3 regions of the Candidatus Symbiopectobacterium sp. NZEC135 genome follow, and region 1 is predicted to be linked to each of the others. Evidence: predicted binding sites of a transcription regulator. Region 1 holds the regulator's gene; each other region holds the start of a gene.
The links. The regulator Fur, encoded in region 1, represses iron uptake genes when iron is present. The targets are predictions, from matches to a motif close to ATAATAATGAGAACNACTATCAA.
Positions count from the first base shown of each region.

Region 2: a site for Fur is predicted at 1,357-1,379, ahead of J5224_RS22295 (TonB-dependent receptor domain-containing protein). Genes of this name have one in related genera too.
Region 3: a site for Fur is predicted at 1,691-1,713, ahead of J5224_RS06655 (TonB-dependent siderophore receptor). Genes of this name have one in related genera too.

Region 1 is NZ_JAGFPF010000004.1:86,354-89,640, reverse strand. It holds gene glnS (glutamine--tRNA ligase) at 1-1,208, shown strand, start outside; gene fur (ferric iron uptake transcriptional regulator) at 1,288-1,734, opposite strand; gene fldA (flavodoxin FldA) at 2,071-2,598, opposite strand; gene J5224_RS04045 (methyl-accepting chemotaxis protein) at 3,053-3,287, shown strand, end outside.
Region 2 is NZ_JAGFPF010000089.1:5,649-8,935, reverse strand. It holds gene J5224_RS22295 (TonB-dependent receptor domain-containing protein) at 1-1,250, opposite strand, end outside; gene norR (nitric oxide reductase transcriptional regulator NorR) at 1,615-3,129, opposite strand.
Region 3 is NZ_JAGFPF010000008.1:4,456-7,742, reverse strand. It holds gene J5224_RS06655 (TonB-dependent siderophore receptor) at 1-1,458, opposite strand, end outside; gene J5224_RS06650 (helix-turn-helix domain-containing protein) at 1,841-2,821, shown strand; gene J5224_RS06645 (MmgE/PrpD family protein) at 3,190-3,287, shown strand, end outside.

The DNA of each region.
Region 1 (3,287 bases):
TTCAGGAAAACCTGAACCTGTTTGAAAAAATGCGTAATGGTGGCTTCGCTGAGGGCACTGCGTGTCTGCGCGCCAAGATTGATATGGCATCACCGTTCATCGTGATGCGCGATCCTGTGCTGTACCGTATCAAATTCGCCGAACATCATCAGACCGGGAAAAAATGGTGCATCTATCCTATGTACGATTTCACGCATTGCATTTCCGATGCGCTGGAAGGGATTACGCACTCACTGTGCACGCTGGAGTTCCAGGACAACCGACGCCTGTATGATTGGGTGTTGGACAATATCACCATTCCTTGTCATCCGCGCCAGTATGAATTCTCGCGCTTGAATCTGGAATATGCGGTGATGTCTAAACGCAAACTGAATCAGTTGGTGACTGAAAAAGTGGTTGAAGGGTGGGACGATCCCCGCATGCCGACTATCTCCGGCCTGCGTCGCCGTGGTTACACTGCCGCTTCCGTGCGCGAATTCTGTCGTCGTATCGGCGTGACCAAACAGGACAATAATGTCGAAATGGCGGCGTTGGAATCCTGTATTCGTGATGACCTGAATGAGCATGCACCGCGCGCCATGGCGGTGTTGGATCCGGTAAAAGTGATTATCGAGAACCTGCCAGAAGGCCACGAAGAGTGGGTTTCCATGCCAAATCACCCGAATCAGCCGGAAATGGGCACGCGTCAGGTGCCGTTCAGCCGTGAGATTTATATCGATCGTGCCGATTTCCGTGAAGAAGCGAACAAACAGTACAAGCGTCTGGTGCTGGGTAAAGAAGTGCGCTTGCGCAATGCGTATGTCATCAAGGCGGAACGCGTTGAGAAAGATGAACAGGGTGTTATCACCGCGCTATATTGCACCTATGATGCCGAAACCTTGAGTAAAGACCCGGCTGACGGGCGTAAAGTGAAGGGGGTTATCCATTGGGTTTCTGCCGCACATGCGCTGCCAGCTGAATTCCGCCTTTACGATCGTCTATTCAGCGTGCCAAATCCAGGCGCTGCGGATGACTTCCTTGCAACGATTAACCCGGATTCGCTAAAAGTGGCTCAGGGCTTTGTTGAGCCGAGTTTGGTAAAAGCAGAAGTGGAAAAAGCGTATCAGTTTGAACGCGAAGGATATTTCTGTGCCGATCGCCGTTATTCAAGCGAAACACATCTGGTGTTTAACCGTACGGTAGGTCTGCGTGATACTTGGGTTGGTTGAGGCCAACGCTGACTGAAATGAAAAAACCGCCTGTTTTTTGGGCGGTTTTTTTACGGCATCAATCAGAACAAAGCCTGGCTTATTTCGGGTCGTGGAGCGTTTCTTCTTCGCGGCAGTCGCCCGTACTGCAATGGCCATACAAGTACAAACTGTGGTTAGTCAGTTTAATACCGTGTCTGTCTGCGATTTCGCGCTGACGCACTTCGATAGATTCATCACGGAATTCAATAACGCGTCCGCAATCCAGGCAAATAAGATGGTCATGATGGTGTTGTTGTGTCAGCTCGAACACTGACTTACCACCTTCAAAATTATGACGGGTGACAATACCGGCATCATCAAACTGGTTAAGCACGCGATAAACGGTCGCCAGACCGATTTCTTCGCCCATATCTATCAGTTTTTTATACAAATCTTCCGCGCTGACGTGATGACACTCCGGATCCTGCAACACTTCCAGAATCTTCAGTCTTGGCAGAGTGACTTTCAAGCCGGCCTTCTTTAATGCGGTGTTATTGTCAGTCATGCGGGTTTAGTCCTGTTGCTTTCTCGTCGATGGGGGCAATTAAGCCTATGACATCGGTCGGCTCAAAAATTGTAATGGCGTCTCAATTATAGAACCGCGCATTAAAAATGAAAACCATGGGATGTTAACAATACCGTCTCCATAAAGAAAGTGTGCATTCGCGCGCAATCTCTTGTTGTAAAATGGAGAAAATTGATAAACGTACAAAACCGATGGGTACTATTGTACAGGCTTAGACCGGGAAGTTAAAAAAATGTTTCTATTAATTTAATCGGTTTTATCTATTAATAAAGCCCTGACATTGCTGTCAGGGCTTCTGTGTAAAACAGGGGGCGATCAACCCACCAGCGCTTTCAGGTTGAGTTCTTCGCTGATTTGTTTGACCCAGGCACTCACGCGTTCACCGGTCAGTTCAGGTTGACGATCTTCATCAATAGCCAGACCGATGAAGTGGTTATCGTCTGCCAGCCCTTTAGACGCTTCAAAATAGTAACCTTCGGTTGACCAGTTGCCGACAATCGTTGCCCCGCGCGGTTCAATGATATCGCGCAGCGTTCCCATCGCGTCACAAAAGTATTCTGCGTAGTCTTCCTGGTCGCCACAGCCAAACAGGGCAACAATTTTTCCATTGAAATCAATTTCTTCTAGTGTCGGAAAGAAATCGTCCCAGTCACACTGGGCCTCACCATAGTACCAAGTCGGAATGCCAAGCAGCAGGATATCAAACGCTTCGATATCTTCTTTGCTGCTTTTGGCGATGTCATGAACCTCTGCAACATCACTGCCCAGTTGCTGTTGGATTGTCTTGGCAATGTTTTCGGTATTGCCGGTGTCACTGCCAAAGAAAATGCCTATGAGTGCCATGGATAAAATAACCTCTTTATTCTTAATGGTATGGTGCGGTTTATCACCTACATATCAAGTAATAGTATCAGACGCTGGGGGTGGGAGAAACTTGTATCTTTCCCCTGGCCAAAAGTGGAAATAACCGCTATTAAACAAGGGTATTTATCGGATAGTTCTTTTTTGCCATATCGCCAGTTTCTTTAATTACTTTAGCGGCGACATAGTTAGCACCCATTGCCCTATCTTTGTGAAAAATATCACTAATCACTATTTTTTAGTGACAGCGTGCTGTAGATCACGGAGGGAAACTACTAAATATTCTTTTAATATTGACGATGAAACTAGAAGGTTCGCCGTGTGCTTGTAGGCGTAAGGCATCGCGCGTTTTCCCCTTTGGGGATTGTTTCAAACCTGATGATTTTTTTAAAAATAATAACCCTACCGCACGTTATTTTATATCTGGAGCTTGCTTATGCAATTCTTGAGAAACATCGCCATCAGAACGGCAATGTTATGGGTTTTAGGGGTTTTCTGTGTGCTGTGGGGCGGTGTTTCCGTCTACACCATTTTCTCCTTCAAGGAGATGACCACAACTTCACAGACTAGCACCTTACTGGTTCATAACATGAATTTAGTCAATCAGGGCAACGATCAATACTTTCGTATGGTGACCCGTTTAGCACGTGTGGTGGATTGGCGTCGCACTG
Region 2 (3,287 bases), on a different contig from region 1:
ATTCCTTGTGCATTTCTCGCTGCGCTCAGCAGTTCGTCTCCTGGATAGGTGGCTTGTGGTGTCCATATCGATTGGTATCGTTTATTTAAAGGGCGTATTTTTTGTGTTGTAATCTCTATACCATAAGTAAGATTGACCGGGGTATTGGATAAAGATGATGTGTTTGTCAGGTTAATCCCTTTCCTATCATCATCATAAGTATGAAAGTATTGTCCGGCATTTTTTGCGCCAACATCTTCAGCATAGCCATTATGCTGATTGTATTTTCCTGTTGTCCACCACATGCCCATATTAAAATCAATAAGAAGGTTCTCTGGTTTGTAGCTATAACTGAATGAGGCTGCATTTATTATTGCCGACCCAAGTTCCCATTGAGGCATGCTTTCCAGGCCATCTCGATTTGAGCTGTCTTTGCTCCAGTACGCCGCAAGAACCTCTCCGGCACGCTGTTGATGCCTTCTGATGTTAAGCTCAACTCTCTGCGAAGGGGTGAGATTTAACCCAGTTTTAAGAATGCTGGAATGGCTTTCGTAGCTTGTGTTTACGACCTCTTGCCCTGGCGAGATAGGTGATTTATCTTGATATTTGTCAGCGCCATGTTTTCCTGAAAAGTAGTTTCCTTGGTATCTCTCACTGTGAGCAAAAACAACATCAATGTCGGCATCGAGATAGGCCAAACCAAAAGTTAATGATCCATTATTAAATTTATTTTCTTTTATGCCATTGGATAAAATATACGTAGACTGATGGGTGTCATCAGCGAGAATATCTGGCCTTCTATTGTTATTAAAAATGTTTCCTTTTAAAAGTAACCCTAGGTTATCCCCTTTTGGGATAATGTCTTTAGCCTCTAATGTTTTAATTTTTATCATTCCGCCAATAGCGCCACTGCCAAATTGACCTGCCGTAACCCCTTTTTCAACAGATATCGTATTAATGAGATCCATGTCTATGTAGGTTCTGTCGGCACTCCCCTGATAGCCTCTCCAGGTATTGGTTGACTGTAGACTACCATCAATGACAATAGGGACTCTACCATTGTTCTGCAAACCACGAATGCCAACATCTATGGCTCCGCCTTCATTTCTTGAGTTATTTATTTGTAATGATGTCTTGCTACCAAATATATCCGCATTGTTTGTGCCCGTTGTTAAAGTATTTTTAACATTTATTAATGTAGGGTTATTTTCTGATGCTTCAACAACGATTGTATCACTGTTGATGTGTTCATTTTGTTTTTCAAACGACATACAGTGTGATGAAATGGGTAAAATACAGATAAATAGATATTTTCTACCCAGTCTGCTTATGCTTATCAAGATAATGTCCTGCTACATGTGAATGAGAATACCATTCATAATAATGATAATCATTATTATGTGAATTAACTTATCCATACTGTAGTGGTTTTTTGTAATATATGGTTTTTCAATAATAAGAATGAATAGTTATTTACTTTTCGTGAGCATTGATTAAAACAGAATGTTAGCCCTAAGCAAGATTGAATAGAAACGATATTTCCATGCGATGATTTCTCGTGATCTACGTTTTTGTGCTTATTCCGCAATATAATATGACGTTATTTACAGCTAATTTAGATGAGATCCTATATTGCTATGGTTTGATCCTTAAGCGCTTCGCTAATCGATGAAGATTGGCCACATCGATGTCGAGCGCTCTGGCGCTGGCAGCCCAGTTGTGTCCGTTCTGCGTTAATGCCTGATTAATCACCGTGCGCTGAAAATCTTCTGTGGCATGGCGTAAGTTGGGCGTTGGTGCAACGTTTTGGCTCTCCTGCACCGGGCGTTCAGGTGCACCCTGTTGCGCAATGTGGTGTGCTTCCAGCACGACGTTATCACCGCTCCGCTCTGCCCGGGCAAGAATGATGGCGCGGTGGATGGCATGCTCCAGTTCTCGTACATTCCCCGGCCAGGCGTAAGTCAGCAGCAGGGCGTGGGCACGTTGGCTGAGCGCCACACGAGTCAATCCCAGCCTTACGCGGCATTGCTCGCAGAAATAGCCTGCCAGAAGAATCACATCTTCGCCGCGTTCGCGCAGGGGAGGAACCAAAAGCGGGAATACGCTCAGACGGTGATACAAGTCGGCACGAAAACGTCCTGCCAGCACCTCTTCGCGTAAGTCGCGATTGGTTGCTGCCAGCACGCGCACATCAACCCGCAGACTGCGATCGTCACCCACGCGCTGTATATCGCCGTATTGCAGAACGCGTAGCAATTTAGCCTGTAAGGCGAGAGAGAGTTCGCCAATTTCATCGAGGAACAGCGTGCCTTTATCGGCCATTTCAAACTTGCCGCTGCGGTGGCTGATGGCACCGGTAAACGCCCCTTTCACATGCCCGAACAGCTCGCTTTCGGCCACGCTTTCCGGCAGTGCCGCGCAGTTCAGGTAGATAAGCGGGTTTGTCGAACGCGCTGAACCCTGATGAATAGCTTGAGCGACCAGCTCCTTCCCGGTACCGGTTTCCCCGCCGATCAGCACGTTAAGATCGGATGCAGCAACGATCTCAATCTCTTTTTTTAGCTGAGTCATACCCGAAGAAAGACCGATCATCTCGGTATGCGCGGCCTTTTCAAAGGCGGGAGCAGCCGCCGGTAGGATGTTTTGGCTTTCCAACTGTTCGATCAGCAGTGCGTTATTCAATGCCCCTGCGGTTAACGCAGCGATCAGACGCAGTTCCTCATCACTGAAGGTGTCGAATTGATTCGGATCCAGACCGTCAAGGGTGAGCGCGCCAATCAGATTTTGCCCAGCAAACAGCGGCAGGCCGATACAGGCATGCACTTTTAGCGTCTCCTGTCCGGGGATCAATCCATCGTAGGGGTCTGGTAAATCGCTGTCGGCGGGAAAGCGCACCACATCGCCCGCGCGCGCAATCGCTTCGAGCCGCGGGTGCGCTTCCAATGCGAAGCGTCGGCCCAACACGTCCGATGCCAGACCGTCAATGGCCAGAGGGATAAACTGTCGCGTTTCATAGCGCAACAGGGCAGAGGCATCGCAATCCAATATCTGGCGCAGGGTGGTAATCAGGCGCTGAAACCGATCCTGATGGCCGATGCCTCGCTGTAGCTCAATGGCAATCTTCGCCAAGACGTTAACGGAAAAACTCATAGCCACCCCCGGCAGTCAAATTGACAATGAATAATGTCATAATGACTATGGTAAGTATAGTCATTATGACATGTTTTCTTTTTGATTAAATCATAAAGTCATTTAAAAACATATAATTGAAAACATGGCACGCCAATTGATATAGCCCAACTATCTTA
Region 3 (3,287 bases), on a different contig from region 1:
TTTATAAGCCTGTGCAATCCCCATCTTCAAGGTAAAATCATCACCTAACTGTTGTGACAGGTTGAGTGACGGACTCCAATTGGTACCAACAACACTGTGGTTATCCACACGCAGCGCTGGCGTCAGCATGGTGCTGTCCGTCACTTCAATATTGTCTTCTACAAACACAGAGGCGATACGCGCAGAAATATCCTGGCTGCGATTAGTATCCGCGATCGAGCCAATGCTGCCTGCTTCCGTTGTGGTTTGGGTATTGGAAGAAGGATCGTGCATCTTCTGCTCTACCCATTCCGCACCAATAGTCGCCGTTTGGTTAAACAACGCCTCAAACGGAATATTGACTTCACTGTGAGCCGTGTAGGCATCCAGTTTGATATTGGTATAATAATTTCCCGTTGGGCGTCCAGCAGGGCCTCCAGCCAACTGTTCGAAGATGCGTGAGTTGTCGGTTCTTTCATATTGGAAGTAGGACAACGCGCTCACACCGCTGTCCCAGTAACCGCGATGGGTTAACGCATACTTCTGGCGATACATACGGTTGGTTTCTTGCCCAAACAGTGCTCGGGTATCCGTATTACCATTGTTGTTCTCAGTGTCGCCCGCATAAATATTACCCTGACGGCTGGCACCCATTTCAAATTCCAGCGTCTGCTGCGGCATAAACTCCCAGCGCAACAGGCCGTTAATATCTTTGTTACGCACCCCTTCGCGCCCTGCCGGAATAGCAGCATTGGGAGACAACTGGTGACCATTATTAATATCCCAGGCATCGGCCTGCGTTTTACTGTAGTTACCGTACAGACGCATGCTCAATGTATCGGTCAGGCCGCCCATCAGGTTAAAATCGGTACGCTTGGTGGCCGCTTCCGATTTGTGCTCGGGGAAGCTCATATAGCTGTTCCACCCGCCGTGCCACTCACCGGTAGGCTGCTTGGTGATGATATTCACCACGCCACCCGCCGCACCGTTGCCGTAGCGCGCCGCTGCCGGGCCACGCAGTACTTCGATGCGTTCAACCATGTTGCTCGGCACCCAGTTGGTGTCACCACGCGTATCGCGCTCACCGCGCCAGCCGTAACGCACTGACGAACGGCTGGAAACCGGTTTGCCATCGATCAGAATCAGGGTGTTCTCCGGCCCCATGCCGCGAATGTCGATCTGGCGGTTGTTACCGCGAGAGCCACTGGTAGAGTTACCGGTCAGGTTCACGCCCGGCATGGTACGGATGATCTCGGAGAGGTCGTTCGCCGGCGGACGACGCTGGATATCTTCCTGGGTGATGACCGACACGCCCGGTGCCTGACGCGTTTGTTCCGCCGCCGTCACTACCATGGTGTCGCCGCTGTTCTGTTCTGCTTCAGTGGGAATTGCCGCCTGCGCTGAAACCAGCAAAGACGCAGCGCCACAGCTGGCACCGATCAAGGTCGCCAGAGTATGGCGGGAAAATCGTTTTTTCATCAGAGTCGCCCTGTAATGCTGTCATAAGTAAGAAAAATGCCCTCAACCATGGCAAATGTGCTCATGGGTGGCATCGGAAAATAGTTGTCGAAGTCGGAGAGAAAACCGGCGGGAGCGGCGGTTTATCGGGAAGGTGCGCAGTGCGTCATGGTCTTCTGTATGGCGTTACCCTCTCCGCTTGTCAGGCATGCGCCACTCTCGTTGCTGTAATCCGACATCATAAAGACGAAAAATGCTACTGAGAAGTATTTGCATTACCAATTTGACGCCGACATTGTTACATTTGTGCTTCTGGAAAGGGTTTGCGCCAGACGCAAAGTCTTTTGCATAAGCGCCAATATGGATGGTAAAAAACCACGTTAACCATAGGTGATAGAGACTCGTGCACAGCAGCGTTCCATCCTCCAAGGCGATTTACAAAGATCATATCGTTCAACAATCCAGTCTGGTCTCTAACCAGTACCGCTTTGTCGGGCCGCGATTGATTGATGAAACACCGGTGCTGTACGGCAGCTTTAGCGTGATGCCGCTCAATCGCCACCTGATTTTGCACACCGCTGATGTGATCAATTTGCACAACATGAAAACCCAGGGTCAGTTGGAAGATGCGATCAAACTGGCTATCGTGGTCAATGGGCAGGCACAGGTCAGCTATGACCACCAGCAGTTGCATCTCAACAAGGCACAGCCCGCCTCGCTGGTGTCGCTGATGTCTCCGGTGTTATTTACCCGCATCGGTAAGCGTGACGAGTACGAACGCACCCTGTCGCTCACCTTTAGCCGCGAGTGGTTGTACGGTAATCTTTTGGACTCCGTTGATGAGTGGCGCCCCCTCTATGATTTCACCCAAACGCATTTAGCGGTGCACCACTGGATGCCGTCGCGTCAGGCAATGGCGATCGCTATGCAGATCCTCAATTCAGATCCCTGCTCCACGCCGTTGCAGCGTTTGCAATTGGAATCCCAATGCCTGAGCCTGATCGTTGAAGCCTTCAGCGCTTTGCTGAGCACCGCGCAGGAAAAAAATGCGCGTGTACCGCTGCGCATCTACCATCGGGTACAGGAAGTTCGCGATATGTTGGAAAGTGGAGCTGCGGATCAGTTGTCGATGGAAGAGATCGCCAAGCAGGTCAACATGAGTGAAAGCACCTTACAGCGCCATTTTCGCCAGGCGTTTAGCATGAGCGTGTTTGAGTACCTGCGCCGCAATCGACTGCAACGCGCCATGGTCGCCATGCAAAAAGAGGGACTGGGTATTGCGCAGGCCGCCCATATTGCAGGCTACAACAGCCCGGCGAACTTCTCGACGGCATTTCGCCGCGCCTTTGGCATCACGCCGGGACAGCTCAAAGACCGTTTCTGACGGTGATGCACTGCTATACCCAAAATAATTCGAGTTGCAGGACAAAACGTTTACGTTTTGAACAGCGCGTGCGCTGGCCCTTTAGGGCGAGGCTCATTTATGAGTCTCGTAACGCGGCAAGCGAATGAATCCCGATGAGCTTACTCAGGTAAGTGATTCGGGTGACAAATCTGCCGGGAGCAGATTTGAACGCCGTGTGCGGCGGCCTCGTAAGAGGTGAGGCCCAGGGATGGGCCGAATAACGAGGGCAGCCAACGCACCTGCAACTTGAAGTATGACGGGTATAATGCAAAATTTGCGCTATACAGCGTACGGTGCTTTCAATTATACCTATAGGCATTCATGCATTTACTTGATTGCCTTTTCACATGACCACATCGCAGGATATTACCGCTACACTCGCTCATCACATCGTTAATACCACACCGGATACTGCCGCACTCGACGCCGCACGCGACGGCGTGAT